DNA from 3 places in the Citrobacter sp. FDAARGOS_156 genome. Region 3 is predicted to be linked to each of the others. Evidence: riboswitches for the same ligand, from Rfam matches in the RefSeq annotation. Region 3 holds a riboswitch; each other region holds the start of a gene.

Region 1 (10,606 bases), 710 kb from region 3:
CAAAGCACTGCCAAACGTGCGTACGTTGACTCTGTCGGGTATGCTGGCCGAAGCGATTCGTCGTATCAGCAACGAAGAATCCATCTCTGCTATGTTCGAGCATTAATCGAACCCGGCTCAAAAACCCGCTGCGGCGGGTTTTTTTATCTGTAATATTTATTTGTATGACTTTTGCCTCCTTCACCTGCCATTCAATTGACAGATGATGCGCCCATGGATGAAACATTATTGTGAACAGATTATTTTCCTCACATGTGATGCCTTTCCGCGCCCTCATCGACGCTTGTTGGAAAGAAAAATATACCGTTTCTCGCTTTACCCGCGACCTGATCGCCGGGATAACGGTTGGGATAATTGCCATTCCGCTGGCGATGGCGCTGGCAATCGGTAGTGGCGTTGCTCCGCAGTACGGCCTGTACACCTCTGCCGTGGCTGGGATTGTTATCGCCCTCACCGGGGGCTCACGCTTTAGCGTATCAGGCCCAACTGCCGCCTTCGTGGTGATTTTGTATCCGGTGTCGCAACAGTTTGGACTGGCAGGTCTGCTGGTCGCCACGCTAATGTCCGGGATATTCCTGATCCTTTTCGGCCTCGCCCGCTTTGGTCGTTTGATCGAATACATTCCGGTGTCCGTTACGTTAGGTTTTACCTCGGGTATTGGTATCACCATCGGTACCATGCAGATTAAAGATTTTCTTGGCCTGCAGATGGCTCATGTCCCTGAGCACTACCTGCAGAAGGTCGGCGCGCTGTTTATGGCCCTGCCAACCATCGACGTGGGGGATGCCGCGATTGGCGTGGTCACACTGGGGATCCTGATTTTCTGGCCGCGTCTGGGGATCCGCCTGCCGGGCCACCTTCCTGCACTGCTGGCTGGCTGCGCGGTGATGGGTATCGTGAACCTGACGGGTGGCCATGTAGCGACCATCGGGTCTCAGTTCCATTACATTCTGGCCGATGGCTCGCAGGGTAACGGTATCCCACAGCTGCTGCCGCAGTTGGTACTGCCATGGGATATGCCTGGCTCCAACTTTACGCTGAGCTGGAGTTCATTACAGGCACTGTTACCCGCAGCCTTTTCGATGGCAATGCTCGGAGCAATCGAATCTCTGCTGTGCGCTGTCGTCCTCGATGGGATGACCGGCACCAAGCATAAGGCCAATAGCGAATTGATTGGTCAGGGTCTGGGCAACATCGTCGCACCGTTCTTTGGCGGTATCACTGCCACTGCGGCAATTGCCCGTTCTGCGGCTAACGTTCGTGCCGGCGCAACGTCGCCAATTTCTGCGGTCATTCACGCGATTCTGGTGATCCTCGCCCTGCTGGTGCTTGCGCCGCTGCTTTCCTGGTTACCGCTGTCGGCGATGGCTGCCCTGCTGCTGATGGTGGCATGGAACATGAGTGAAGCGCATAAAGTTGTGGATCTCCTGCGCCACGCGCCAAAAGACGACATCATCGTTATGCTGATGTGTATGTCTTTGACGGTGCTGTTCGATATGGTTATCGCCATCAGCGTCGGTATCGTTCTCGCTTCGCTGCTGTTTATGCGCCGTATTGCACGCATGACGCGTCTGGCACCGGTCAACGTAGACGTACCAAACGATGTACTGGTACTACGCGTTATTGGCCCGCTTTTCTTTGCCGCAGCAGAGGGACTCTTTACCGATCTCGAATCTCGCCTTGAAGGCAAACGCATTGTGGTGCTGAAGTGGGACGCCGTCCCGGTACTGGATGCCGGTGGTCTGGACGCCTTCCAGCGTTTTGTTAAACGCCTGCCGGAAGGTTGTGAGTTGCGTATCAGTAATCTGGAATTCCAGCCGCTACGCACCATGGCACGCGCGGGTATCCAACCCATCCCCGGCCGTCTGGCGTTCTTCCCGAACCGTGATGCCGCGCTGGCAGATATTTAATCATACGATGTTACCGGCTTGCGCAGGCTTGCCGGTAACACTTCTCTTCTGTAAACGCGTCTGAGTTGCTATTATCCAGTTCCCCTGGTTCTGATGATATCTGCAACGATGAACGCTGATACTACATTTATATTCCGTGAAATAACTGAGGCTGATATTTCGTCCGTTCAGTCGTTTATTATCCACCATTTAAATCTCTATTTTAACGCTAACCGACCAGCACCTGAACCGCATGCAGATGTATTAAATCTGCGCTCACACTACCTCCATCAACCGCGAAATCTGTTGCTCGGCGCATGGAATAACCGACAGCAACTTATCGCTACGCTGGCGGTCTGCCAGTACGATGACCGAATACCGGCACTGCGCGGACGCTATCAATTATCCTCAACCGCGGAAATTTGCCGCTGCTACGTCGCACAGGAATATCGTCGGCAAGGCATAGGCAGCCAACTTGTCCTGCTGGCGGAACAATTTTGCGACCGACAACAATATAAAATACGCTATCTGCACACCCACCATTTTTTACCTGGTGGCTATCAGTTTTGGTTGCGAAATCACTTTACCGTCTTTTTTGATGAAGGTGGCGAACAGCAAATCGTACACATGGAAAAATATCAATAAAAATGTGACGCCGCGCAAATAATTAAATATCACAGTAAATTTCGTTATTAAGCGTGGTCAGCTCGGCAAAGAAAACATTAATTGATCAACATCAAACAATTCTCATTTAGTTTATCGGCATTTGTGTTTTTCACATAATTAATGTCACAAACACCAAAGCAACGAATTGATTTTATTGAATTTAAAAATAAAAGCGGTATCAACCCTACTTATTCAAGCGGTTGACGGGGCTATTCGATACCGATAAAGTCCCCACCGACAGTATTTCAGAATCTATTTATCATTTTGAAACGGAATATGGTGCGGATTATTTTAATCTTATGCCATAGCTGCCCCCGCAACTGTAAGCGGAAACTGAATATCACTGTGTCGTGGATTATCCACGACAGGTCACTGTAAAGAACGCCTTTATGGGAAGGCCGATATTCAGATTGCCGCGAGCCAGGAGACCTGCTGTCAAGGTTGTATACATTGAGTGGACGGGATGGTCCATGGGGTGATTTATTTGACGAATGAATAATATAATTTCTGAACAAATTGGCAACAATATGTTTTATTTTCATATTATCTTGCCCGCAGTTCACGATTAGATGTCATCTATCGTCATGTGCCTGTCCCGAATTTATGGAACGAAATGAACCATGACCAGACGTTCAGATTCTGGCATGAACGGGACAACGCTAATGCACGCAAAAATAACTTCTGCTTATTGCAAACTTTCACTTCTGGCACTGACTGGCGCAGCACTCTTCCTGACCAGCAATATGGCTTCTGCGGCAAAAACAGAATATCCATTAACGATCAAAAACTGTGGTAGGGATATTACGTTTAATCATGCGCCAAAACGCGTGACTACCGTTGGACAAAACAGTACTGAAATCCTCTATTCCCTGGGTCTGGCCGATCGTGTTGTTGGAACATCACTGTGGTTTGGCCCGGTACCTGAACAGTACAAAGCAGTGAATGACAAGATTGCAGTCATTGCGCAAAACATCCCGAGTTTCGAAGGGATTATTGCGAAAAAACCGGATCTGGTGGCCAGTCAGTTTGAATGGCAGATTGGCCCTGCGGGCACAGTTGCCTCTTACGAACAATTTAGCGAATTACACGTTCCGGTTTATACCGCCCCAGCCGATTGTGCCAAAGACAACGAAGACGGCGGCGACGGCGTGCGTAAGAGCATGTTTGATATCGCCATGGTCTATCAGGAAATTGCCGACCTGGCGAAAATTTTTGATGTACAGGACAAAGGCGATGAACTGATTGCCAGCCTGAAAGCACGTGAAGCCGCTGCGAAAGCTAAGATTGCCGGCATGGACAACCACGTATCTGCCGTCTTTTGGTTCTCCAGCGCCGACCTGCAGCTTGACCCCTATGTCGCCGGGAAATTTGGCCCCGCGGCGTGGATAGCGCAATCTCTTGGGGTGAAAAATGTCATTGATTCCGCCGAGGAGTGGCCAACAGTAGGTTGGGAAACCATTGCCAAAGCCAATCCATCGGTCATCGTCCTCGGCGAGATGGGCCGTCGCCGCTTCCCGGCCGATGACTGGAAAGTCAAAATGGAATACCTCACGTCCGATCCTGTTACCCGGCTGATCCCGGCAGTGAAAGAAAACCACCTGCCGGTGATCGACGTGCAAACCATGAACGCGGGTATCAGAACCATTGACGGACTGGAAAAACTCGCCGATGCGCTGGTGCAATATGGTCTGGCGCACCCTCAGACGACTCACTAACTCTCGTCGCGCGTTATGCCTTATACGGGCATAGCGCCCTTTCGTATTCCGGGAAGTCGTAAACAATGAGCGAATTACGCAGGACGCGTCATGCCATGAGCCAGCTTGCATGCAGGACGCTGTTCCACGCGCTGTGGGTCAGCATGGTGATGTGCGGCGTCCTTCTGGCGGGCATTTCAATCGGTGAGACGGTTATCCCGTGGCAGCATGTCAGCCATACGCTGGCAAACCGCTTGTTTGATACACAGTATGCGGTGGATGCGCTTGATGCCGGGATTATCTGGAACTACCGCCTGACCCGCGCGCTGGTTTCCGCCTGTTGCGGAGCCTGTCTGGCGGTTTCAGGCGTGGTTCTCCAGTCGCTGCTGCGCAATGCGCTGGCCGAACCTTACCTGCTGGGTATTTCTGCCGGAGCCTCAACGGGCGCGGTGCTCATCGCCCTGACCGGACTTGGCGCAGGGATCATTTCCATGTCGCTTGGCGCGTTTATTGGCGCGCTGACGGCATTTCTGTTTGTCGCGCTATTGGCGATGGCGGCAAGGGGCAAAAGCGGCTCGGCCACCACGCAAATCATTCTCGCCGGGATTGCCAGTTCGCAGCTGTTCAATGCCATTACCTCGCTCATCATTACGCGCTCAGCCAATGCCGAACAGGCTCGGGGCATCATGTTCTGGCTGCTGGGCAATCTCAGCGGAGTACGCTGGCCGGATGTCGTGCTGGCCATCCCTACTGCGCTGATTGGCATCGTCGTTTGCTTTTGCTACGCCCGCCATCTGGATGCTTTCTCGTTTGGCGCGGAATCAGCGGCATCGTTGGGCATTCCCGTTAAACGCACCCGTGGCGTACTGATTGCCGCCGTAACAGGGATGACGGCCATAATGGTATCAATCGTCGGCGCCATTGGCTTTGTCGGACTGGTCATCCCCCATGCTGCGCGGTTACTGGTGGGAAATCAGCACCATCGTCTATTGCCCGTCAGCGCTCTTATTGGTGCCATTTTCCTTATCGTCGCGGATGTTATTTCACGCACCTTACTTCCAGGACAGGTCTTGCCGATCGGCGTGATTACCGCACTGGTCGGCGCACCTGCATTTGCCATCATTTTGATACGAGGGAATCCGGGGAAATGACCGCTAATCCTGTGGTAAACGCCCAGCATCTGTACTGGGAGGTCAAAGGCAAAGCCATCGTCAATGATGTCTCTTTTCAGGTCTCGCGCGGCGAGTTTGTCGGCATTATCGGCCCCAATGGTTCTGGGAAAACGTCGCTGATTTCGCTCCTGGCGGGTTTACTGAAACCGTCTTCCGGGCACGTTACGTTAAACCATCAGGATATTCGACGCTATTCACGCCGCCATCTGGCGCAAAAGGTGGCACTGGTTGAACAACAGGCTGAAACCAGTGAGCGTCTTACCGCCATTCAGGCGGTTTCGCTTGGTCGCACGCCATGGCTGAGCCTGCTGTCGCCGTGGTCGAGGAAAGACGACGATATTGTGCAGACGATGCTGGAGAAAGTCGCTCTACAAAACATGCAGCATCGCTGCTGGCATACCTTCTCCGGCGGAGAGCGTCAACGTCTGCACATCGCCAGAGCGCTGGCACAACAGCCGCAGGTACTGCTGATGGATGAGCCGACAAACCATCTTGATATACAGCATCAGATTGGCCTGCTCAATCTGGTTAAACGTGAAAAACTCACCGTCATCGCTGCCCTACACGACCTGAATCATGCGGCGATGTTCTGCGATCGCATCATGGTGATGAAAGCCGGACAGCTGGCGATGCAGGGGCGTCCTGCCGCCATTTTTACCCGTGAAAATCTTAATAGCTGGTTTGGGATCGACGCGATTGTCGAACACGCCCCCGACGAAGAGAACTGTTTTATCCGTTACCAACGCCCCGCGTAAACACCGAAAGGAACCGCAATGAAATGTGTTAAGCAAAGTTTGCAAATCTTATGCCTGTTAGCCTTCACCTCGACGGCTTTTGCACAAACCTACGAAGTGCTGATGAAAAACCGCGGTACAGGCGGCCCGATGGTTTATGAGCCGGACTATCTGGCGATCCAGCCAGGTGATAGCGTGAAGTTTATCCGCAAACATAAGAGCCACAATGCCGCGTCGATTGCCGAACTCTCTCCCGCCGGATACCCCGGCTTTATCGGCAAAATCGATGAAGAGATTGAAGTGAAATACGACAACGCAGGTTTCTACGGCATCAAATGTTCACCGCACTACGCGCAGGGCATGATCATGCTGATTAAAGTCGGCGACGCCGTTTTACCCGACAGCTACCGCGCGTTCAAAGCCCCTGGTCTTGCCGATAAGCGTTTTCAGGAAATTTATACCCGCATCGATAAACAGTAACGCCGTCACAAAGGGAGAATAATGGTGGTGGACAAAAAAACGCTTAGCGAAACAATCCAAACTCAGCGGCGCGATTGCCTGTGCAAGCTGACGAAATTTGTCGGCGCAGCGGGCGTGACTGCCGCCGTCTGGCCACTCATTTCCGCGCTGGGTCCGGATGATAAAACGGTGGCGGAAAATGAACCTGTTGATGTCTCCCTCGCAGGCGTAACAGCAGGCCAGACGGTGAAGCGTATCTGGCAGGGAAAACTGATCCTGATTCGCCACCGCACGACGGAGGAGATTGCCGCGGCGCGGCAAGCTGATCTGCGTCTACTGGCCGATCCACAGGCGGATAGCGAGCGGGTGGCAGCGGCACATCCACAGTGGCTGGTAGTACAAGGTTACTGCCCCCACGCGGGTTGTGTACCCAATGCCAACCCCAACGGACAGGGCTGGGTCTGCCCGTGTCATGGTTCAGAGTTTGACACCTCCGGGCGCGTAACACGAGGCCCGGCCACGGCGAATCTGGCCATCCCTGACTTTAGCGTGTCGGCTGACGGCCTGAGTCTGCGTATTGGTACGAAGGATGCCTGAGATGAAATCCGCTTATCCGTCCTCCCCCTGGTATCACCTGCAGTTTCGTCTTCCTGTCCCCCGCTCAGTCGCTGGCGTGTGGATCTTTGCTATTGGTCTCATATTGCTGGTCATGCTCGGCGTGCAAATGCTCTCCGGTATCGTGCTGGCTATGTTCTATGTGCCTACAGCGGGATCCGCTTTTGACTCTATTGTTCATATTCTGCGCGCAGTCAGACACGGTGAGCTGGTGCGCAATCTGCATGCTATTGGCGCGTCGCTTTTTTTCTTCGCCTGTTATCTGCATATTTTCCGGGCAATGTATTACAACGTCTACCGCAAACCCTATCTGAAGATGTGGGCAATCAGCGTGACGCTGTATGTGCTGTTGATGATCACCGCGTTTCTCGGCTATAGCCTGATTTGGGGGCAAAAAAGCTACTGGGCCGCTACGGTCATCACCAGTTTCGCCCGGTCGATACCGTTTATTGGCGATACGCTATATACCTTTTTGGTCGGTGGCTATATGCCCGGCACGCCGACATTAGGCCGTTTTTATGTCCTTCACTTTATCATCCCCTTCGCCATTGTCGCGGTTACGATATGGCACATCCGTACCGTCCAGTCGGCTTTTGCCCACGCGCGGAAGAAAACATTTTCGCCCAAAGAGTCTCAGCGTGTGTTGTTCGATTTTCGCATCACCGAAAACGATGCAATCAAACTCACCCTCTTTTTAATGCTGTTCGCCTGGTTTCTGTTTTTCGCGCCGCACTATCTCAGCAGCGCCGATAACTTTATTCCGGCAGACCCGACACTCACACCGGCTATCGTCGCGCCTGAATGGTATTTCCTGCCTTTCTTCTCCATTCTGCGCTGCTTCCCCAATGAACTGGCAGGCATCACTGCGATGTGCGCTGCGGTACTGATTTTCTATTTTCTCCCGTGGCTGGATACGTCACACGCACGGTTTCGTAATAACAGTCGGCTGGTTAAAGCCATTTTTTGGCTGTGGGTCGCCAATGCGCTCTTTCTGGGTTGGTTGGGCTCAAAAGCATTGGTCGGGCCGGACTTAATTGATGGTTTTAGCGATGACGATGGCTGGACACGCGCGGCGTCTCAGCTTTCAACCGTTATTTATTTTGCATGGTTTCTGCTTGTGCTGCCGTGCCGACGTTTACTGGAACGACAGGACTGACATCATGGCGCGATTTTTACCCACTGCAACTCTGACTCTGGCTCTTTTATTGAGCAACGCGATTTGCGCACAGCTACCCACCGCGCAGACATGGTCGTTTAGCGGCGTGAACGGTAAACACGATAGCGAACAACTGCGACGCGGGCTGCAAGTCTACGAAGAGAAATGCCGGGCCTGCCACGGTATGAAATATCTCACTTTCAAAACGTTAACTAAAGCTGGAGGGCCGCAACTCAGTGAGGCGGAGGCCAAAACACTGGCCAGCGGCTACGTCTTCGCGACAATTGAAGACGACGGTCAACCCGGCGAACGGGAAGGCAAGCTGAACGATGTTTTCGCGTCACCTTATCTGAATGACCAGGAAGCAAAATACCTTAATAATGGCGCGCTGCCGGTTGACCTGAGTTATATCGTTCGAGCGCGAACCTACGACCGTGGGTTTCCGCGATTTTTACTGGATGCGTTCACCCCCTACACCGAGCAAGGCGCTGATTATGTTTATGCGCTGCTGACCGGGTATGCAACCGATGACCCGGAGATGAAAACCAACCGTTTTTTCCCTGGCGGGATGATTAATATGCCCAAACCGCTGGCTGACAATGACATCACCTGGGCTATGCAAACGCATGCTCCCCAAACGGAAGAACAGTACGCACGAGATGTCACCGCGTTTCTGGCATGGGCCGCTGACCCGCAGCTTGAGAGCAGAAAACATCAGGGAGCGGTCGTTATGGGATATCTGGCGAGTATGTTGGCGCTATTAGCACTGTTACAGCGCATGCGATCCCGCTCGCGCAGCAACGAGAAAAACTAACGACCAGTCAGCGTAACGCTGGCTGGTCTGCAGGTTATGTCAGCACTTAGCTGTGGCGTTGGCTATCATTACGACGGCAGCGTTTGTCGTAATGGCGAACCCACCAGTAGCGGTCACTGATTTGTTCATGTCCGCCGACGCGGGCACCCGCCAGCCAGAGGACTCCACCAACAAAAATACTGAGCACGGCACCATGTGCAAAAAACTGTGGCAGATTAAATTGCGGTAACTGGTTTAAAATAGAGTAACCAACACCACCGACCATCACCACCAACCCTAAAGCCATGAGCACGTTACCGAGTAACGAAGCGTTTTTGCGTTTCATGTGTCACCTCCGGAACTTTGGGTTGTTACAGGGAATACCCCTAATCCTTATGTGTAAAGTATAGACAACACTGCCATTCGCAAGTGCGCCTGTGATCACAAATACAAACACCAACGCAACAAAACTTTACAAATAAGCTACTGAACACCCTCAATTTCCAATAGTCCACTTCTGCAATTATTCAGTTTTCGGTGCGACCCACGCAGTTTTTTGTCAAGCGCGTCGGCAAACAGTAAACTACACGCCGGTTATAGACACACTCAGGACAAATTACGTGGCGATTAAATTGATTGTCGGCCTGGCGAATCCCGGCGCAGAGTATGCGGCAACGCGACATAATGCAGGCGCGTGGTACGTCGATTTACTGGCAGAGAGACTCCGTGCCCCCCTGCGCGATGAGCCGAAATTCTTCGGTTACACCTCCAGAGTCACGCTTGAAGGTGAAGATGTCCGCCTGCTGGTACCGACCACATTTATGAATCTGAGCGGCAAAGCCGTTGGCGCAATGGCCAGCTTTTATCGCATTAACCCTGATGAAATTCTGGTCGCCCACGATGAATTAGATCTGCCGCCCGGCGTCGCCAAATTTAAGCTCGGCGGCGGTCATGGCGGACATAACGGCCTGAAAGACATCATCAGCAAGTTAGGCAATAACCCTAACTTTCATCGTTTACGCGTTGGAATCGGCCATCCGGGCGATAAAAATAAAGTTGTCGGTTTTGTTTTAGGCAAACCGCCTGTTTCAGAACAGAAGTTAATTGATGAAGCCATTGACGAAGCGGCACGTTGTACCGAGATTTTATTCAAAGATGGACTCACCAAAGCAACGAGCCGGTTACACACCTTTAAAGCGCAATAAGCAGCGATGTGCGGCATTTTTCTCGCGTGCTGTGTATAATAGGCAAAGTTATTTACATTTCTACAATCTGTTTTCCATAACAGGTTGAATATCAAAAGATTAAGGTGATTTAAACATGGGATTCAAATGCGGTATCGTCGGTTTGCCAAACGTAGGCAAATCCACCCTGTTCAACGCGCTCACAAAAGCGGGTATTGAAGCGGCAAACTTCCCGTTCTGTACT
Region 2 (10,606 bases), 1.7 Mb from region 3:
GGCATTCCAGGGCGATCGTGTGTTCATCAACAAAACGGGCATTGCCCTGCAAAATTTCGCAGTGGTTACGCTCGTAAAATCCTTGCCGCATACGCGTTTGCTGATTAATGACGTTATCAGCGTGGTTGAGAATATCGGCGAAAGAAGAACGAAGAAGTCGGGAATGGTCGCTATAAAGTGGGTTCTGATTGAATTCGATAATACGGCTGACTGCGTGGCGGAGCGCTTTCGACGGGATTGTGCCCCAATGGGTACAGCCTCCGCCGACGTTATGATAGCGCTCAATTACCGCGACGCGCGCTCCTTGCTTAACCAGACCCATTGCAGCGCCTTCGCCGCCGGGACCGGAACCTATTACTATTGCATCGTAATCGTAGGAATGTGACATGGTCAGGCTTACCTGTTCTTATACATAAAAGCAACAGAATAGTAACATCGTTGTCGGGATAACCCAATTATCGTTGTGCTTTTTTGCGAAGTCGAAGCACAAACTGCGCGTAAACAATCATTCACAAAGCCATGCCAACCGCCTAATCTCTGGTATAGTGCCAGCAAGGTATGTGGAAGGATTCAGACATCGTGATGGGCGTTAGAGCGCAACAAAAAGAGAAAACCCGGCGTTCGCTGGTAGAAGCCGCATTTAGTCAACTCAGCGCTGAGCGTAGTTTTGCCAGCCTCAGTTTACGCGAAGTCGCTCGTGAAGCGGGCATTGCGCCAACCTCGTTTTATCGCCATTTCCGCGATGTGGATGAACTCGGTCTGACGATGGTGGACGAGAGTGGTCTGATGCTGCGCCAGTTGATGCGCCAGGCGCGTCAGCGCATCGCTAAAGGCGGGAGTGTGATCCGCACCTCGGTCTCAACATTTATGGAGTTCATCGGCAACAATCCTAACGCCTTCCGTTTATTATTGCGCGAGCGTTCGGGGACTTCCGCAGCGTTTCGTGCAGCGGTCGCACGTGAAATTCAGCACTTCATTGCGGAACTTGCGGACTATCTGGAACTCGAAAACCATATGCCTCGTGCGTTTACTGAAGCGCAAGCCGAAGCCATGGTAACCATTGTTTTCAGCGCCGGGGCAGAAGCACTGGATGTTGGCGCTGAACAGCGTCGGCAGCTGGAAGAGCGGCTGGTATTGCAACTGCGCATGATCGCGAAAGGCGCATTTTATTGGTACCGCCGTGAACAAGAGAAGATGACGCACCACTCCGAGTAACGAGAAGGACAAGCAATGAAACAGTCAGGTCAAGATAAAGGTACGCTGCTGCTGGCGCTGGTTGCTGGCTTATCGATCAATGGCACATTTGCGGCGCTGTTTAGCTCCATTGTGCCATTCTCAGTATTCCCGATTATTTCGCTGGTGCTGACGGTTTATTGTCTGCATCAACGCTATCAGAACCGCACTATGCCTGTGGGGCTACCGGGCCTGGCTGCCGCCTGTTTTATTCTCGGCGTTCTGTTGTACAGCACCGTGGTACGTGCTGAATATCCGGATATTGGCTCTAACTTCTTCCCGGCGGTACTGTCGGTGATTCTGGTGTTCTGGATCGGCTTTAAAGTGCGTAACCGTAAACAGGAAATTGTGGAGTAACCGTTGTCGCTGTAGGCCGGATAAGGCAAAGCCGCCATCCGGCAATCTGAACCGGTAGTGCTTATCCGGCCTCCGTTCAGTCTTACTTCTTCGTTAACAGTACTCCGCACTCCATATGGTGCGTATACGGGAATTGATCGAACAGCGCCAGACGTGAAACATTGTGCGTCTGGCTTAATGTTTCCAGGTTCTTACACAGCGTCTCCGGGTTGCAGGAGATGTACAGAATCCGCGGATACGCCTGCACCATTTTTTCCGTTTCGCTGTCCAGCCCGCTGCGCGGTGGGTCAACGAAAATGGTTTCACACTGGTAACTCTTCAGATCGATTCCCTGCAAACGGTTGAACTCGCGAACACCGTTCATCGCCTGAGTAAACTCTTCGGCCGCCATACGAATAATTTGCACGTTATCAATATGGTTAGCCGCAATGTTGTACTGGGCTGCAGCAACGGAAGGTTTGGCGATTTCGGTGGCCAGTACGCGGTTGAAGTTTTGCGCCAGAGCTAACGAGAAGTTGCCATTACCGCAGTACAGCTCAAGCAGGTCGCCTTTTGATCCTCTGGTGACATCAATTGCCCATTCCAGCATCTGGATATTCATGGCGGCATTCGGCTGGGTAAAACTGTTCTCAACCTGGCGGTAGATAATCTCTTTACCTGCAACCGGCAAGCGTTCGTCAATGTAGTCCTGGTCCAGCTCAATTTTGGTTTTGGTGGCCCGGCCAATCAAATGCACGTTCAGGTTTTGCGCCCGCAGCGCATCCCGCAGCGCTTCGGCTTCCTTACGCCATTCATCATCCAGCTTTTTATGGTACAGCATCGATACCACCGCCTGATCGCTCAGGGTGGTGAGGTAATCAATCTGAAACAGTTTGTGGCGCAGGACGTGGTTGTTGCGTACACCTGCAATCATTGCCGTCATCAGCGTATTGATAAGCTCGCTGGCCGCCGGAAAGCTGTCGACGCGAATACGGTTTTTTGTTTGGCTGTCGAACATGATGTGGTACAGGTCGTCCCCGTCATGCCACAGACGGAACTCGGCACGCATACGGTAATGGCTAACCGGTGAGCGGAACACTTCCGGAGCCTGTGCATAAAATGGCGTCATTAAGCTCTGCAGACGCACCACTTTCTCAGCTAACTGGGCGTCGTACTGTTCTGTCGGAAGGTGTTCGGGGGTCATGATGCGTCCTGAAAAATAAAAGTACGCGGGGATTGTAGGGATTGCTCATCAGATGTCCAGTTATTGATGATTTCCGATATTGTGATATCCGGTCTGGACACCAGGTTGTAACAAACTGTAGCATCCGTTTTCCGGTCCTGTGAGTTAAAAGGGAATCCAGTGTAAATCTGGAGCTGACGCGCAGCGGTAAGGAAAGGTGAAATGAGAGCGTAAAGCAGACACTGCCTGTGGGTGGGAAGTCCTCATTTCTTTTTATTCGGTATCCTGAATAACCTTCCAAGCCCGAAGACCTGCCGGCTAACGTCGCATCTGGTTTTCACTATCGCGTACTATCGGTGGACCTGCGGCATCCTTCTTATATTGTGGATGCTTTACAATGATTAAAAAATCGTTGCTGTTGACGGCGCTTTCCGTCGCGGCATCTTCTGGTTGGGCGCAGGATGCTAGCCCAGATACTCTCGTCGTTACTGCCAACCGTTTTCAGCAGCCCCTAAGTGCAGTACTTGCACCCATCACCGTCGTTACACGTCAGGACATCGATCGCTGGCAATCTACCTCGGTAAACGATGTATTGCGTCGTTTGCCTGGTGTTGATATCGCACAAAGCGGCGGTATGGGGCAAAACTCGTCTATTTTTATTCGCGGTACTAACTCCAGCCATGTTCTGGTGTTGATAGATGGTGTGCGTCTTAATTTAGCGGGAGTTAGCGGCTCGGCCGATCTTAGCCAGTTCCCGGTATCGCTGGTGCAACGTATTGAGTATATCCGCGGGCCGCGTTCCGCTATATATGGTTCGGATGCGATTGGCGGCGTGGTGAATATCATTACTACGCGCGAAAAACCAGGGACGGAACTGACTGCCGGCGTGGGAAGCAATGGGTATCAAAATTACGATATCGCAACCCAACAACAGCTTGGCGAAAATACGCGTGTCACGTTGATGGGCGATTATGCCTACACCAAAGGCTTCGATGTCGTGGCCTACGGTAGCACTGGCGCACAGGCTCAACCGGATAAAGACGGTTTCTTAAGCAAGACGCTGTATGGCGCACTGGAGCACAACTTCTCCGAGACATGGAGCGGGTTTGTTCGTGGTTATGGTTATGATAACCGCACAGATTATGACTCGTATTATTCTCCTGGCTCGGCGCTACTTGATACCCGACAGCTGTATAGCCAGAGCTGGGACGCTGGGTTACGTTTTAATGGCGAGCTGATTCAGTCACAACTGGTTTCGAGCTACAGCCACAGTAAAGACTACAACTATGATCCGAACTATGGCCGCTATGATTCCTCGGCCACGTTAGATGATATGAAGCAGTATAATGTTCAGTGGTCAAACAGCATAGTTGTTGGCCACGGTAACATTGGTGCAGGCGTGGACTGGCAAAAGCAAACTACGGAACCAGGCACTGGGTATGTTACGGACGGTTACGACCAACGTAATACTGGCCTTTATTTGACGGGATTGCAGCAGCTTGGTGACTTCACCTTCGAAGGTGCAGCACGTAGTGATGATAACTCTGAGTTTGGTCGTCATGGTACATGGCAAACCAGTGCCGGATGGGAGTTTATCGAAGGCTATCGTTTCATTGCCTCCTATGGCACATCTTACAAAGCGCCAAATTTGGGTCAGTTGCATGGCTATTACGGCAATGCAAACCTTGATCCCGAAGAGAGTAAGCAGTGGGAAGGGGCGTTTGAAGGGATAACATCAGGGGTTAACTGGCGCGTGTCAGGGTATCGCAACGATATCGATGACATGATCGACTACAACACCCACACTCAAAAGTACTACAACGAAGGCAAAGCGCGTATTAAAGGTATCGAAGCGACTGCAAACTTCGACACCGGGCCGTTGGCGCATACGCTTAGCTACGACTACGTAGATTCGCGTAATGCGATTACCAACGAGCCACTGGCTCGTCGTTCTAAACAGCAGGTGAAATACCAGCTCGACTGGCAGGTCTATGATTTTGATTGGGGCCTGACATATCAATATCTGGGGACGCGATACGATACGGACTACGTTACTTATCAACCGGTAAAAATGGGCGGTGTGAGTTTGTGGGATTTGGCAGTGTCATATCCGATCACCTCACAACTGACAGTTCGTGGTAAAATCGCCAACCTGTTCGATAAAGATTACGAGACAGTTTATGGCTACCCAACTGCAGGACGGGAATACACCTTGTCTGGCAGCTACACCTTCTGATTCACGTCCCACCGTGCTGGTGTTTGATTCCGGCGTCGGTGGGTTGTCGGTCTACAATGAGATCCGGAATCTCCTGCCGGATCTCCACTATATATATGCTTTCGATAACGTCGCCTTTCCTTATGGTGAGAAAAGCGAAGAGTTTATCGTTGAGCGTGTTGTTGAGATTGTGACTGCAGTTCAGCAACGATATCCCCTCGCACTTGCGGTTATCGCATGCAATACCGCCAGCACGGTGTCACTCCCGGCATTACGTGAAAAGTTCGCTTTTCCGGTTGTCGGTGTGGTGCCTGCGATTAAACCCGCGGCGCGGCTCACGGCGAATGGTATTGTAGGGCTACTGGCGACGCGCGCGACGGTGAAACGCTCGTACACACACGAATTGATTGCGCGCTTTGCTAACGAGTGTCAGATAGCGATGTTGGGATCCGCTGAGTTGGTGGAGCTGGCAGAAGCGAAGCTGCACGGCGAAACAGTTTCTCTGGAAGAGCTGCGCCGTATTCTGAGACCGTGGCTGCGGATGTCGGAACCTCCTGATACGGTGGTCCTTGGATGCACCCATTTCCCTCTATTACAGGAAGAGCTTTTACAGGTCCTGCCCGAGGGGACGAGGCTGGTGGATTCTGGTGCTGCGATTGCGCGTCGAACGGCCTGGTTATTAGAACACGAAGCGCCAGATGCAAAATCGGCCGATGAGAATGTGGCATTTTGCATGGCAATGACAACAGAGGCTGAACAATTATTGCCAGTGTTGCAGCGCTATGGCTTCAAAACGCTCGAAAAACTGGCAATTTAGTCTGTTTTGGTGAAAAAATACGCAATCGGAGAATTATTTTAAATTTCCCCTTGTCAGCCTGAAATAACTCCCTATAATGCGCCTCCACTGACACGGAACAACGGATTACACGCCGCCGGGTCAGCGGAGAAAAGCAAAAATAAATGCTTGACTCTGAATGAGGAAAACGTAATATACGCCACCTCGCGACAGAGCGCTAAAGCGCGTCGCAACTGCTCTTTAACAATTTATCAGACAATCTGTGTGGGCACTCGAAGATACGGATTCTTAACGTCGCAAGACGAAAAATGAATACCAAGTCTCTGAGTGAACATACGTAATTCATTACGAAGTTTAATTCACGAGCATCAAACTTAAATTGAAGAGTTTGATCATGGCTCAGATTGAACGCTGGCGGCAGGCCTAACACATGCAAGTCGAACGGTAGCACAGAGGAGCTTGCTCCTTGGGTGACGAGTGGCGGACGGGTGAGTAATGTCTGGGAAACTGCCCGATGGAGGGGGATAACTACTGGAAACGGTAGCTAATACCGCATAATGTCGCAAGACCAAAGAGGGGGACCTTCGGGCCTCTTGCCATCGGATGTGCCCAGATGGGATTAGCTAGTAGGTGGGGTAACGGCTCACCTAGGCGACGATCCCTAGCTGGTCTGAGAGGATGACCAGCCACACTGGAACTGAGACACGGTCCAGACTCCTACGGGAGGCAGCAGTGGGGAATATTGCACAATGGGCGCAAGCCTGATGCAGCCATGCCGCGTGTATGAAGAAGGCCTTCGGGTTGTAAAGTACTTTCAGCGAGGAGGAAGGCATTAAGGTTAATAACCTTAGTGATTGACGTTACTCGCAGAAGAAGCACCGGCTAACTCCGTGCCAGCAGCCGCGGTAATACGGAGGGTGCAAGCGTTAATCGGAATTACTGGGCGTAAAGCGCACGCAGGCGGTCTGTCAAGTCGGATGTGAAATCCCCGGGCTCAACCTGGGAACTGCATCCGAAACTGGCAGGCTAGAGTCTTGTAGAGGGGGGTAGAATTCCAGGTGTAGCGGTGAAATGCGTAGAGATCTGGAGGAATACCGGTGGCGAAGGCGGCCCCCTGGACAAAGACTGACGCTCAGGTGCGAAAGCGTGGGGAGCAAACAGGATTAGATACCCTGGTAGTCCACGCCGTAAACGATGTCGACTTGGAGGTTGTGCCCTTGAGGCGTGGCTTCCGGAGCTAACGCGTTAAGTCGACCGCCTGGGGAGTACGGCCGCAAGGTTAAAACTCAAATGAATTGACGGGGGCCCGCACAAGCGGTGGAGCATGTGGTTTAATTCGATGCAACGCGAAGAACCTTACCTACTCTTGACATCCACGGAACTTGCCAGAGATGGCTTGGTGCCTTCGGGAACCGTGAGACAGGTGCTGCATGGCTGTCGTCAGCTCGTGTTGTGAAATGTTGGGTTAAGTCCCGCAACGAGCGCAACCCTTATCCTTTGTTGCCAGCGATTCGGTCGGGAACTCAAAGGAGACTGCCAGTGATAAACTGGAGGAAGGTGGGGATGACGTCAAGTCATCATGGCCCTTACGAGTAGGGCTACACACGTGCTACAATGGCGCATACAAAGAGAAGCGACCTCGCGAGAGCAAGCGGACCTCATAAAGTGCGTCGTAGTCCGGATTGGAGTCTGCAACTCGACTCCATGAAGTCGGAATCGCTAGTAATCGTGGATCAGAATGCCACGGTGAATACGTTCCCGGGCCTTGTACACACCGCCCGTCACACCATGGGAGTGGGTTGCAAAAGAAGTAGGTAGCTTAACCTTCGGGAGGGCGCTTACCACTTTGTGATTCATGACTGGGGTGAAGTCGTAACAAGGTAACCGTAGGGGAACCTGCGGTTGGATCACCTCCTTACCTTAAAGAAACGTTCTTTGTAGTGCTCACACAGATTGTCTGATGAAAATTAGCAGTAAGAAAATCTCTGCAGGCTTGTAGCTCAGGTGGTTAGAGCGCACCCCTGATAAGGGTGAGGTCGGTGGTTCAAGTCCACTCAGGCCTACCAAATTCGCCTCCGTGCTGTGTTACGGCGATGCTCGCATACTTCAGTATGCTTCGCACCACCGCGCCTTGCCCGGAAACGAATTAGGGTACAGAGACTAGCATTTACGATGGGGTTATAGCTCAGCTGGGAGAGCGCCTGCTTTGCACGCAGGAGGTCTGCGGTTCGATCCCGCATAGCTCCACCATCTTTACTGCAAAAACACAAGAAAACTTCAGAGTGTACCTGAAAAGGTTCACTGCGAAGTTTTGCTCTTTAAAAATCTGGATCAAGCTGAAAATTGAAACGACACACTGTTTCATTTCTCCGTAATAAGAAATGAAAAGCGGTGTGTTCGAGTCTCTCAAATTTTCGCAACACGGTGATGTTTTACGAAACATCTTCGGGTTGTGAGGTTAAGCGACTAAGCGTACACGGTGGATGCCCTGGCAGTCAGAGGCGATGAAGGACGTGCTAATCTGCGATAAGCGTCGGTGAGGTGATATGAACCGTTATAACCGGCGATTTCCGAATGGGGAAACCCAGTGTGTTTCGACACACTATCATTACGTGAATCCATAGCGTAATGAAGCGAACCGGGGGAACTGAAACATCTAAGTACCCCGAGGAAAAGAAATCAACCGAGATTCCCCCAGTAGCGGCGAGCGAACGGGGAGCAGCCCAGAGTCTGAATCAGCTTGTGTGTTAGTGGAACGGTCTGGAAAGTCCGACGGTACAGGGTGATAGTCCCGTACACCAAAATGCACAGGTTGTGAACTCGAAGAGTAGGGCGGGACACGTGGTATCCTGTCTGAATATGGGGGGACCATCCTCCAAGGCTAAATACTCCTGACTGACCGATAGTGAACCAGTACCGTGAGGGAAAGGCGAAAAGAACCCCGGCGAGGGGAGTGAAAAAGAACCTGAAACCGTGTACGTACAAGCAGTGGGAGCCTCTTTATGGGGTGACTGCGTACCTTTTGTATAATGGGTCAGCGACTTATATTCTGTAGCAAGGTTAACCGAATAGGGGAGCCGAAGGGAAACCGAGTCTTAACTGGGCGTTAAGTTGCAGGGTATAGACCCGAAACCCGGTGATCTAGCCATGGGCAGGTTGAAGGTTGGGTAACACTAACTGGAGGACCGAACCGACTAATGTTGAAAAATTAGCGGATGACTTGTGGCTGGGGGTGAAAGGCCAATCAAACCGGGAGATAGCTGGTTCTCCCCGAAAGCTATTTAGGTAGCGCCTCGTGAATTCATCTTCGGGGGTAGAGCACTGTTTCGGCTAGGGGGTCATCCCGACTTACCAACCCGATGCAAACTGCGAATACCGAAGAATGTTATCACGGGAGACACACGGCGGGTGCTAACGTCCGTCGTGAAGAGGGAAACAACCCAGACCGCCAGCTAAGGTCCCAAAGTCACAGTTAAGTGGGAAACGATGTGGGAAGGCACAGACAGCCAGGATGTTGGCTTAGAAGCAGCCATCATTTAAAGAAAGCGTAATAGCTCACTGGTCGAGTCGGCCTGCGCGGAAGATGTAACGGGGCTAAACTGTGCACCGAAGCTGCGGCAGCGACACTATGTGTTGTTGGGTAGGGGAGCGTTCTGTAAGCCGTTGAAGGTGTGTCGTGAGGCATGCTGGAGGTATCAGAAGTGCGAATGCTGACATAAGTAACGATAATGCGGGTGAAAAACCCGCACGCCGGAAGACCAAGGGTTCCTGTCCAACGTTAATCGGGGCAGGGTGAGTCGACCCCTAAGGCGAGGCCGAAAGGCGTAGTCGATGGGAAACAGGTTAATATTCCTGTACTTGGTGTTACTGCGAAGGGGGGACGGAGAAGGCTATGTTAGCCGGGCGACGGTTGTCCCGGTTTAAGCATGTAGGCGGAGGTTCCAGGTAAATCCGGTACCTTTTTAACGCTGAGGTGTGATGACGAGGCACTACGGTGCTGAAGTAACAAATGCCCTGCTTCCAGGAAAAGCCTCTAAGCATCAGGTAACACGAAATCGTACCCCAAACCGACACAGGTGGTCAGGTAGAGAATACCAAGGCGCTTGAGAGAACTCGGGTGAAGGAACTAGGCAAAATGGTGCCGTAACTTCGGGAGAAGGCACGCTGATATGTAGGTGAAGTGATTTACTCATGGAGCTGAAATCAGTCGAAGATACCAGCTGGCTGCAACTGTTTATTAAAAACACAGCACTGTGCAAACACGAAAGTGGACGTATACGGTGTGACGCCTGCCCGGTGCCGGAAGGTTAATTGATGGGGTTATCCGTAAGGAGAAGCTCTTGATCGAAGCCCCGGTAAACGGCGGCCGTAACTATAACGGTCCTAAGGTAGCGAAATTCCTTGTCGGGTAAGTTCCGACCTGCACGAATGGCGTAATGATGGCCAGGCTGTCTCCACCCGAGACTCAGTGAAATTGAACTCGCTGTGAAGATGCAGTGTACCCGCGGCAAGACGGAAAGACCCCGTGAACCTTTACTATAGCTTGACACTGAACACTGGTCCTTGATGTGTAGGATAGGTGGGAGGCTTTGAAGTGTGGACGCCAGTCTGCATGGAGCCAACCTTGAAATACCACCCTTTAATGGCTGGTGTTCTAACGTGGACCCGTAATCCGGGTTGCGGACAGTGTCTGGTGGGTAGTTTGACTGGGGCGGTCTCCTCCTAAAGAGTAACGGAGGAGCACGAAGGTTAGCTAATCCTGGTCGGACATCAGGAGGTTAGTGCAAAGGCATAAGCTAGCTTGACTGCGAGAGTGACGGCTCGAGCAGGTGCGAAAGCAGGT
Region 3 (10,606 bases):
CTTCACGGCAATGTCGACTGCAGCCATTGAACGAGTGATCCCCTGTTCTTTTGCTGCCCGCACCACACGTGGGTCGCTGATGTAACAGCGGCATTCGCCACCGAATTTTGCCAGCAGGTTTTTGTTGATCCCGGAAAGCGCCATCGTGGTATCGGTATAAATCACGCTCGGACGACTCAATGCAGCGCAAAACTGTTCCAGCACATCGCTGGAAAACCACAGAATGTCCAGCCAGTCGAAATCCGCGGTGGTGTGGATCACCCGCTTGATGATGGCTTCATGCAACGGACTGGCAAACTGATAGTCCGGGCGGGTTTCACTGATAATCTCGCCAATGATGTCGAAACTTTTGGCCTCAATTGCTTGAGGCTGCTGGATATAGTGCATTTTGTTGTCCTCAGGCGACACCGAGCCACAGCCAGCGCAGCGCAATAAAAAGCGCCAGTGCCAGGGTCGATGCTACCCACATCAATCGAATCGTTTGGGAAATGTCGTCTACAGAAATGTCTCGTTGTTGATCGCCAATCCACGGTTTTTCAACGCGCTCGCCGAAGTAGTCATTGGGCCCTCCCAGGCGAATACCTAATGCGCCGGCCACAGCAGCTTCCGACCATGCGCAGTTTGGACTGCTATGGTTGTAGCGATCACGCCAGCCAAGCTGCAAAGCGCGTACGCCGTCCTGGCGGCATAAAAACGCCGCCACACCCAGCAACAGCCAGCTCAGTCTTGCCGGAATAAAGTTAGCGACATCGTCCAGACGGGCGCTGACCATGCCGATAGCACGGTACTTTTCATGTTTGTACCCCACCATTGAATCGAGGGTATTCACCGCTTTGTAGGCCATCGCCAGCGGCGCACCGCCCAGTAAGAGGAAGAACAACGGCGCGATGATGCCGTCAACGGTGTTTTCCGCCACGGTTTCCACCACGGCGCGGTTGATCTGTTTTGGTTGCAGCTGTGAGGTATCACGTCCCACAATCCAGGAGAGTTTTTCCCGGCTTTCGGCAAGATTATTGGCACGCAATGGACGCTCTACATCCAGCGCAGCATTTGCCAGACAACGCCCCGCCAGCACGGTAAAGATCATCCACACCTCTACGCCCCATCCCAGCCACGGGTGAATGGAATTCGCCAGTGTCAACACCCCCCAGGAAACGCCCCATGTCACACCAACCACCACGAGCCACATCACGGCACCGCCGATTCTCAGCGTGCTATCACTATGGCAATAACGCCGAATGACGCGCTGGATTGCGGAGATAAGGTTGCCGATCCAGCGCACCGGATGCGGCCAGTTCTGCGGATCACCAATGATAAAATCCAGCAGCCAGGCAACGCACCACGCAAGGATCGTCATAGCGCGCTCCTCGCGGCTGTCAGCCAGTGGCTAAGCATCTGCGGACGTTGAGCAAAATGAACGTGCAGATAACTGGCGAAGGTGTTTCCGACCTGCCAGCCGCCGGACCAGGCTTGCAGCGTTTTGCCATCACGCACCTTGCGGCAATTCATCACCGCCGGGGTTTCAGGGGTAAAGTCGGAATAGTGGAATTCATGCCCGCGCAGGACTTCACCGGCCGTTGCCAGCAATGTTTGCTGTGTGGCTTGTGCCTCGCAGTAGCCAAACCGGGTCAGCCGTTTGCCCATTTTGCTGTGCCCAGGAATGATATCCGCCATTAGCCAGCAATCGCCGTTGCTGTCCTCCAGCGAGCTACCGAGATACATCAACCCTCCGCACTCTGCATAAATAGCGACGCCACGCTGATGCGCCGCTCGCAGTTGCTCCAGCATGGTGACATTACGGGCCAGGGCCGCAGCATGCAGTTCCGGATATCCGCCGCCTAACCAAATCATCTGACAGTCTGGTAAACAGGTATCATGCAGCGGGCTAAAACGAACAATATTGAGGCCCGTACGCGCCAGTAATGTAATGTTATCCGGATAATAAAAGTTGAACGCCTCGTCATCAGCAATGGCCAGCGTTAGCCCTACCCCTGCGTCTGCTGCCGGTAGCGCGGGCCATTCGCCAACAGGAAGGGTGTTTAACTGGCTTAATGCCAACAACGCGTCGATATCCAGCGTCTGTTCCAGCGTCGCGGCAAAATCCTGCCACGGCTGCTGGTTGATAACTGACTCACGAGCGGTAACTAAACCCAGATGACGTTCAGGAAGCGCGACGCCCTCCATGCGGGGAACGTAGCCTAATACAGGCACGGAGCAGTAACGCTCAATGGCAACTTTGAGTAGCTGGTAATGTGTTTCGCTGTTGACCCGATTAACAATCACGCCTGCAATGTTCAGACTGGGATCAAAATGCTGGAATCCCATCACCGTGGCGGCTATCGAAGTGGAAACCGCCTTACCATCAACCAGCAAGATGACCGGGCAACCTAACTGTTTCGCCATCGCCGCAGTACTGCAGTAATCAGGGTCTGTACCATAGCCGTCATATAACCCCATAACGCCTTCGATAACGGCAATATCCGCGTGCTGCATCTGCTCGCAAAATAAGGCATTCAGTGTAGAGGTGGGTAGCATGAAGCTATCAAGATTACGGGAAGCCGTGCCGCACACCGCGGTGTGCCAGCCAGTATCAAGGTAATCAGGACCGACTTTGCATGGCTGGACGCGTAAACCGCGCTTTTTCATCAGGCTCAACAGGCCCAGCGTCACCGTGGTTTTGCCACAGCCGCTACCGGTACCTGCAAGAACAAATGCGTGAAAACTGGCCGCCATACCCTGATCCTGTTCAGGGTGGTAGGGGTGTATAGATACCCAGTCTCTCGACTGTATGCATCTGCGCAACCCACTTCCCACCGAAGTTGTTGGTAGTCACCGACAGGCAGGTCTTCTGGCTTAGCGTCGTCCTCGCCCGTCCTTCCCAATCTTGCGATCAGTGGTCTATACGGGGTCGTCAGCATCACAGCAGCGGGGGCTGCGGGGGATTCTCACCCCCTTCCCTACCACAAATGTGGCAAACCTGTCAGTTCAAGAGCCGATTTAATTTGGCTCTGTGTCTTGAGGCAAATTCACGACCTCATGACAATAATTCAATTTAATATCTTGCCGGGTACATTCAACCAATGTTATGGCCTCAACCCGTTTATTCATATGTTCATTTTTTGAATGAAAGCGTCATTAAAGAATAAAGAAAGTCTTTCACACAGACACTGTATCTCATCACAAAAATAAAAACTGGTGCAGTTTATCCCTCAAATACTATTATTTTGTTGCGCTATGACAATTTATTGACTGCTGTAGTTATTTTTCATTTTATAATGACTGACATAGCGTACGATATCAAAAATCGGCAATAGCAAATTATTGCTATTTAAGCTGTCTCTTCAGATGAGGTGACATTTATTTGCTGACGGAAAGCCTGCGGCGTAACCTGGTACGTTTGACGGAATACTTTGCAAAAATAACTGGTTTGTGAAAAGCCTAAATTTCGCGCAATACTGGCGATGCTCCAGTCGCTATGACAAAGCAACTCTTTGGCACTCGCCATTCGCTGTTGATTTACCCATGCGTTAAACCCTATCCCCTGATATTTTTTGAACAATTTGCTGAAATAGTAAGGACTGAGATAAACGTGAGAGGCAACATCTTCCAGACGCAGCTCGTCTGATAAATGCGCATCAATATAGCGCAAGGCTTTCTTCATTTTACTGTCATGCGGATTGGTACTGCGGTTAGCGCGTACCGGTTCTGACTGCTGCGGATTGTCTTTGATTACGACGAAATTCAGTTGTTTTTTAAGACAGTTTTCTACAATGAGCTTTAGCAAATCCGCGGAAGCAATAACCCGCGAATAGTCCATTTCCGGTACATTACGAAATTCACTCACCAGTTCGGGATCGGCTTGCCAACGGTCGTCCACGTTCAGAATATCCACCAGCCCCACGTCATTGCTTAGGCGCACCTGGCCACATAAGACAAACCCGACCAGATGTCCCGCAATGACCAGCGGAATGGAGAAGTCGGTAAGTCCGGCATGGCAGCGATAAATGCAGGGTTGATCGGATTTTGAAGCTTCCAGTCCCCCACAGCGATCGCTCATACGACATCGTGTACTATGCTGAGGATGCTGGCGCATCAACTGGCAAAAAGGAGTGAAATTAAAAAGCTCAGAAATTTCATCACCGTGAATATTGACAACCACAACAGCCAGACTGGTGGCCTGCGCAAAATCCTGTGCGATTTTATTAATGAGTTCTGAGTTCAGGGCACTCGCAGAAATCATGATAAAACCTCTCAGTTAATTTATTGTTATAAATAAAACACATTATTTACATCTGCTTTTCATCTCGCTATCCAGAGCAATGATAAAAGGCGTATTCGAACATAACAAAAGTCTCCCATTCTTGGGAGACTTTTTAAGCGGTTCAGGAAACCTGATCACGAAAACAGTTATTACATTTCAAAAATAAACATTTTCCGTGAAGCTAACGCTCATTTTCCTCCAGCTTACAGCTATTACACGGTAAGTTTTTGCCAATAAAGTAACGATAAATTGCTGCCCCCGCACAAGCGCCAATGATAGGTGCCACGATCGGGACAATAAAGTAAGGAATATCACGCCCCCCAGTCATCGCGACATCCCCCCAGCCCGCCATCCATGCGAACAATTTTGGCCCAAAATCACGAGCCGGATTCATGGCAAATCCGGTAAGCGGTCCGGTCGATGCCCCAAGAACGGCAACCAGAATACCGATCAGTAGTGGTGCCAACGGCCCCCGGGGAATCCCATTGCCATCATCGGTGAGCGCCATGATCATCCCCATCAGAATGGAGGTAATCACAACTTCCACCAGTGCAGCCTGCCAGACGCTGAGTGCAGCGGCAGGATAAGTGCTAAATATGCTGGCAAGCTGCAAACTTTCGAGGCTACCCCGCACCATGTGGTGGGCGGTTTCATACTCGATAAACAAACTGCCATACAACAAATAGGCGAGCAGAGCGCCACCAAAGGCACCAGCCACCTGAGCAATGGAGTACGGCAACACTTTACGACCTGGAAAACAAGCAAACAACCACAGTGCGATGGTGATAGCGGGATTGAGATGTGCACCTGAGATCCCTGCTGTCAGATAAACTGCCAGAGAGATCCCCAGTCCCCATATAATGCAGATCTCCCATAACCCTAAACTGGCACCGGCTACTTTCAGGGCGCTCAGGCATCCAATGCCAAAAAACAAAAACAACCCGGTACCCAAAAACTCGGCAATGCATTGCGCTTTTAGTGAATCGTTCATTGTGACACCTTCTAAGCAGAGTTCGTGTCTTTACCAGCGGACTCCTTGCTGGCAAGTAGAATACTTCGAGGCTTACTATAAAAAGCCATGTCGGCAAATTGTTGGCAATCTGCGGGCGGTATGACTTTAAAAATCGTGTTGCGATAGCAAATTCTTGCCATCACTTTTATTAAACAAAGCCAGATGACGGGGAATTTCTCTATTATTTGTACATTTTAGAAATAATAAAATATTGCCAATAGCATAATCTTGTTTTCAGATAACCGTCACAAATTCATTTTCCCCGCATAGCAAATGATATTTCACCTGTCACGTTCAAAAGTGTAAATATGGAATTAACATAACCAAATAATCACATCAACAAATCTAAAAATAATCAATAAAATCAACATAATAAAATAATTAACAGCAATTTTATATCACCAGTTCCTCACTATTTTTTCTCTCATACATTCAAGTCAGCCATTCTTTTTCCTCGCTTCTTTTTATAGTCATGAAAATCGGGACAACCCAGGCGAGGTCTTTATGCAACAAGAAGCGTTAGGAATGGTAGAAACCAAAGGCTTAACTGCAGCCATAGAGGCCGCAGATGCAATGGTGAAGTCAGCCAATGTAATGCTGGTCGGCTACGAAAAAATTGGTTCGGGACTGGTAACAGTCATTGTCCGCGGTGATGTCGGCGCGGTTAAAGCAGCAACAGATGCCGGTGCCGCCGCGGCCCGTAACGTGGGAGAAGTGAAAGCCGTACACGTCATTCCACGTCCTCATACCGATGTCGAAAAAATCTTACCGAAGGGAATTAGCTAATGAGCAGCAATGAGCTGGTTGAACAGATCATGGCGCAGGTGATTGCTCGCGTGGCGACGCCGGAACAGCAGGCTATCCCTGAAAATAATCCTCCAACACGAGAAACGGCTATGGCAGAGAAGAGCTGCAGTTTAACGGAATTTGTCGGTACTGCGATTGGCGACACCGTCGGCCTGGTGATCGCCAACGTAGATAGCGCCTTACTGGACGCGATGAAACTTGAAAAGCGTTATCGCTCCATTGGCATCCTTGGCGCACGTACTGGTGCGGGTCCACACATCATGGCTGCTGATGAAGCGGTGAAAGCCACAAATACTGAAGTCGTCAGCATCGAGTTGCCGCGTGATACCAAAGGCGGCGCTGGTCATGGTTCGCTAATAATTCTCGGCGGTAACGACGTTTCTGACGTGAAGCGCGGGATTGAAGTTGCGCTGAAAGAGCTGGATCGCACCTTTGGCGACGTTTATGCCAACGAAGCCGGTCACATCGAGATGCAATACACCGCACGCGCCAGCTACGCGCTGGAAAAAGCCTTTGGCGCACCGATTGGTCGTGCCTGTGGCGTCATCGTCGGCGCACCCGCATCCGTAGGTGTCCTGATGGCCGATACGGCGCTGAAATCCGCCAATGTTGAAGTGGTGGCCTACAGCTCCCCCGCCCATGGCACCAGTTTCAGCAACGAAGCCATTTTGGTCATTTCCGGTGACTCAGGGGCCGTGCGTCAGGCTGTTATCTCAGCCCGTGAAATCGGTAAAACCGTGCTGGCGACCCTCGGCTCAGAACCCAAAAACGACCGTCCGTCCTATATCTGATATCAGTGAGGCTGATTCATGAGATCGAAAAGATTTGAAGCACTGGCGAAACGCCCTGTGAATCAGGACGGCTTCGTTAAGGAGTGGATCGAAGAAGGCTTCATTGCGATGGAAAGCCCGAACGACCCTAAGCCGTCGATTAAAATCGTCAACGGGATGGTCACTGAACTGGACGGCAAATCCGCCAGTGAATTTGATCTGATTGACCACTTCATCGCGCGCTACGGCATTAACCTGGCTCGCGCTGAAGAGGTGATGGCGATGGACTCGGTTAAACTCGCCAATATGCTTTGCGACCCCAACGTCAAGCGTATGGACATTGTTCCTCTGACCACGGCAATGACGCCAGCGAAAATTGTGGAAGTGGTTTCGCACATGAACGTCGTTGAGATGATGATGGCCATGCAGAAAATGCGTGCCCGCCGTACCCCATCTCAACAAGCGCACGTGACTAACGTCAAAGATAACCCGGTACAGATTGCCGCCGATGCTGCAGAGGGTGCCTGGCGTGGCTTTGATGAGCAGGAAACGACCGTTGCTGTTGCACGTTACGCGCCGTTTAACGCGATTGCACTGCTGGTAGGTTCGCAGGTTGGACGCCCAGGTGTGTTAACTCAGTGTTCTCTGGAAGAAGCCACCGAGCTGAAACTCGGTATGTTAGGTCATACCTGTTATGCGGAAACGATCTCCGTCTACGGTACTGAACCCGTCTTTACCGACGGCGACGATACGCCATGGTCAAAAGGTTTTCTGGCCTCTTCTTACGCTTCACGCGGCCTGAAAATGCGCTTCACGTCTGGCTCCGGTTCAGAAGTTCAGATGGGCTACGCCGAAGGCAAATCGATGCTTTATCTGGAAGCGCGCTGCATTTACATCACCAAGGCAGCTGGCGTTCAGGGTTTGCAAAACGGTTCAGTAAGTTGCATTGGCGTACCTTCAGCCGTGCCATCGGGTATTCGCGCGGTGCTGGCAGAAAACCTGATCTGCTCGTCACTGGATCTGGAGTGTGCCTCCAGTAATGACCAGACCTTTACCCACTCCGATATGCGTCGTACTGCTCGTCTGCTGATGCAATTCTTGCCGGGTACAGATTTCATTTCATCTGGTTATTCCGCTGTTCCGAACTACGACAACATGTTCGCCGGTTCCAACGAGGATGCCGAAGATTTTGACGATTACAACGTCATCCAGCGCGATCTGAAAGTCGACGGTGGTCTGCGTCCGGTGCGAGAAGAAGACGTTATCGCCATTCGCAATAAAGCAGCTCGCGCACTGCAGGCCGTATTCGCCGGGATGGGATTACCGCCAATCACCGACGAAGAAGTCGAGGCCGCGACCTACGCCCACGGTTCAAAAGATATGCCAGAGCGTAACATCGTTGAAGACATCAAATTTGCGCAAGAGATCATCAATAAAAACCGTAACGGTCTGGAAGTGGTGAAAGCTCTTGCTCAGGGCGGGTTTACCGATGTCGCTCAGGACATGCTCAACATCCAGAAAGCCAAGTTAACCGGGGATTATCTGCATACCTCCGCCATTATCGTTGGCGACGGACAGGTGCTGTCCGCAGTAAATGACGTCAATGACTATGCCGGTCCGGCAACAGGTTATCGCCTGCAAGGCGAACGCTGGGAAGAGATCAAAAACATCCCTGGCGCACTAGATCCCAACGAACTTGGCTAAGGGGTGAAAAATGGAAATCAATGAAAAGCTGCTGCGCCAGATAATTGAAGACGTACTGTCTGAAATGCAAACCAGCGACAAACCTGTCTCATTCCGCTCAACGACAGCGGCTAGCGCACCACAGGCTGCAGCGGTACAAGGCGACAGTTTTCTGACTGAGATTGGCGAAGCCAAACAGGGCCAGCAGCAGGATGAAGTGATTATTGCCGTAGGGCCAGCGTTTGGTCTGTCGCAAACCGTCAATATCGTCGGTATACCGCACAAAAATATCTTACGCGAAGTGATTGCCGGTATTGAAGAAGAAGGCATTAAAGCGCGCGTTATCCGCTGCTTTAAATCCTCTGATGTGGCGTTTGTTGCCGTGGAAGGTAACCGCCTGAGTGGCTCCGGGATCTCTATCGGCATCCAGTCAAAAGGCACCACGGTTATTCATCAGCAGGGATTACCGCCGCTTTCTAACCTGGAGCTGTTCCCTCAGGCACCGCTTCTGACGCTGGAAACCTACCGTCAGATCGGTAAAAACGCCGCGCGTTATGCCAAGCGTGAATCTCCGCAACCGGTCCCTACGCTGAATGACCAGATGGCTCGTCCTAAGTACCAGGCGAAATCAGCCATTCTGCACATTAAAGAGACCAAATACGTCGTGACGGGCAAAAACCCGCAGGAACTGCGCGTGGCGCTTTGATAAAGGATAACTCCATGAATACCGACGCAATTGAATCGATGGTTCGGGATGTGCTGAGCCGGATGAACAGCCTGCAGGGAGAGTCCGCAACTCCGACCACGGCGAGTTCATCAGCTCATACCGCGAAAGTCTCGGACTACCCTCTCGCGAATAAACATCCTGAGTGGGTAAAAACCGCAACCAACAAAACCCTGGATGACTTCACGCTCGAAAATGTTCTGAGCAACAAAGTGACGGCGCAAGACATGCGCATCACCCCTGAAACGCTGCGCCTCCAGGCGGAAATCGCCAAGGATGCCGGACGTGACAGGCTGGCGATGAACTTCGAGCGCGCCGCTGAGCTAACCGCCGTACCTGACGACCGTATTCTTGAGATCTACAACGCGCTGCGCCCGTACCGCTCAACGAAAGACGAGCTGATGGCCATCGCCGACGATCTCGAAAATCGTTATCAGGCAAAGATCTGCGCAGCTTTCGTTCGTGAAGCGGCAGCGCTGTACGTTGAGCGTAAAAAACTCAAAGGCGACGACTAACTCAGGGACAGGATCATGCGATATATAGCTGGCATTGACATAGGCAACTCATCCACGGAAGTCGCTCTGGCTACCCTGGATGAGTCTGGCGCACTGAGCATCACCAGCAGTGCGCTGGCGGAAACCACCGGGATTAAGGGCACATTGCGTAATGTGTTTGGCATTCAGGAGGCGCTTACGCTGGCGGCTAAAAACGCCGGAATCAATGTCAGCGATATTGCGCTCATCCGTATTAACGAAGCCACTCCGGTCATTGGCGACGTGGCGATGGAAACGATCACCGAAACCATCATCACTGAGTCCACTATGATCGGTCATAACCCTAAAACGCCAGGCGGCGTCGGGTTAGGCGTCGGCATCACGATTACGCCGGAAGACCTGCTTAGTCGTCCGGCGGATACGCCCTATATTCTGGTAGTGTCATCTGCATTTGATTTCGCCGATGTCGCCACGATGATAAATGCTTCCGTCCGCGCCGGGTACCAGTTAACTGGCGTTATTTTGCAGCAGGACGATGGCGTGTTGGTCAGCAATCGTCTGACTCATCCCCTGCCCATCGTCGATGAAGTACTTCATATCGACCGCATCCCATTGGGTATGCTGGCCGCTATTGAGGTCGCGGTTCCAGGCAAGGTTATCGAAACCCTTTCCAACCCGTACGGAATCGCGACTGTCTTTAGCCTTAGCGCAGAGGAGACCAAGAACATTGTCCCCATGGCCCGCGCACTGATTGGCAACCGCTCTGCGGTAGTGGTGAAAACGCCGTCAGGTGATGTGAAAGCTCGTGCAATACCTGCCGGAAACCTGGAACTGCAATCGCAAGGACGAACAGTA

Evidence for each region. Region 3 has a riboswitch for cobalamin ahead of AL515_RS10545 (cobyrinate a,c-diamide synthase). Riboswitches for the same ligand answer to the same signal wherever they lie in the genome.
Region 1: another riboswitch for cobalamin. It lies ahead of AL515_RS14170 (ABC transporter substrate-binding protein); the one in region 3 lies ahead of AL515_RS10545 (cobyrinate a,c-diamide synthase).
Region 2: another riboswitch for cobalamin. It lies ahead of btuB (TonB-dependent vitamin B12 receptor BtuB); the one in region 3 lies ahead of AL515_RS10545 (cobyrinate a,c-diamide synthase).

The regions. Positions count from the first base shown of each region.
Region 1 is NZ_CP014030.2:2,892,707-2,903,312, forward strand. It holds gene prs (ribose-phosphate diphosphokinase) at 1-106, shown strand, start outside; gene dauA (C4-dicarboxylic acid transporter DauA) at 258-1,910, shown strand; gene AL515_RS14165 (GNAT family N-acetyltransferase) at 2,019-2,534, shown strand; cobalamin riboswitch at 2,777-3,006, shown strand; gene AL515_RS14170 (ABC transporter substrate-binding protein) at 3,218-4,270, shown strand; gene AL515_RS14175 (FecCD family ABC transporter permease) at 4,336-5,400, shown strand; gene AL515_RS14180 (ABC transporter ATP-binding protein) at 5,397-6,176, shown strand; gene AL515_RS14185 (pseudoazurin) at 6,195-6,635, shown strand; gene petA (ubiquinol-cytochrome c reductase iron-sulfur subunit) at 6,657-7,211, shown strand; gene AL515_RS14195 (cytochrome b) at 7,213-8,385, shown strand; gene AL515_RS14200 (cytochrome c1) at 8,390-9,199, shown strand; gene ychH (stress-induced protein YchH) at 9,246-9,524, opposite strand; gene pth (aminoacyl-tRNA hydrolase) at 9,799-10,383, shown strand; gene ychF (redox-regulated ATPase YchF) at 10,499-10,606, shown strand, end outside.
Region 2 is NZ_CP014030.2:526,350-536,955, forward strand. It holds gene sthA (Si-specific NAD(P)(+) transhydrogenase) at 1-388, opposite strand, end outside; gene fabR (HTH-type transcriptional repressor FabR) at 580-1,215, shown strand; gene AL515_RS02560 (YijD family membrane protein) at 1,231-1,590, shown strand; gene trmA (tRNA (uridine(54)-C5)-methyltransferase TrmA) at 1,673-2,773, opposite strand; cobalamin riboswitch at 2,889-3,085, shown strand; gene btuB (TonB-dependent vitamin B12 receptor BtuB) at 3,150-4,988, shown strand; gene murI (glutamate racemase) at 4,933-5,784, shown strand; rRNA gene AL515_RS02580 (16S ribosomal RNA) at 6,140-7,681, shown strand; tRNA gene AL515_RS02585 (tRNA-Ile) at 7,753-7,829, shown strand; tRNA gene AL515_RS02590 (tRNA-Ala) at 7,938-8,013, shown strand; rRNA gene AL515_RS02595 (23S ribosomal RNA) at 8,220-10,606, shown strand, end outside.
Region 3 is NZ_CP014030.2:2,182,902-2,193,507, reverse strand. It holds gene AL515_RS10555 (cobalt-precorrin-8 methylmutase) at 1-387, opposite strand, end outside; gene cbiB (adenosylcobinamide-phosphate synthase CbiB) at 398-1,357, opposite strand; gene AL515_RS10545 (cobyrinate a,c-diamide synthase) at 1,354-2,733, opposite strand; cobalamin riboswitch at 2,822-2,996, opposite strand; gene pocR (transcriptional regulator PocR) at 3,329-4,240, opposite strand; gene pduF (propanediol diffusion facilitator PduF) at 4,443-5,252, opposite strand; gene pduA (propanediol utilization microcompartment protein PduA) at 5,778-6,059, shown strand; gene pduB (propanediol utilization microcompartment protein PduB) at 6,059-6,871, shown strand; gene pduC (propanediol dehydratase large subunit PduC) at 6,890-8,554, shown strand; gene pduD (propanediol dehydratase medium subunit PduD) at 8,565-9,239, shown strand; gene pduE (propanediol dehydratase small subunit PduE) at 9,254-9,772, shown strand; gene AL515_RS10505 (diol dehydratase reactivase subunit alpha) at 9,788-10,606, shown strand, end outside.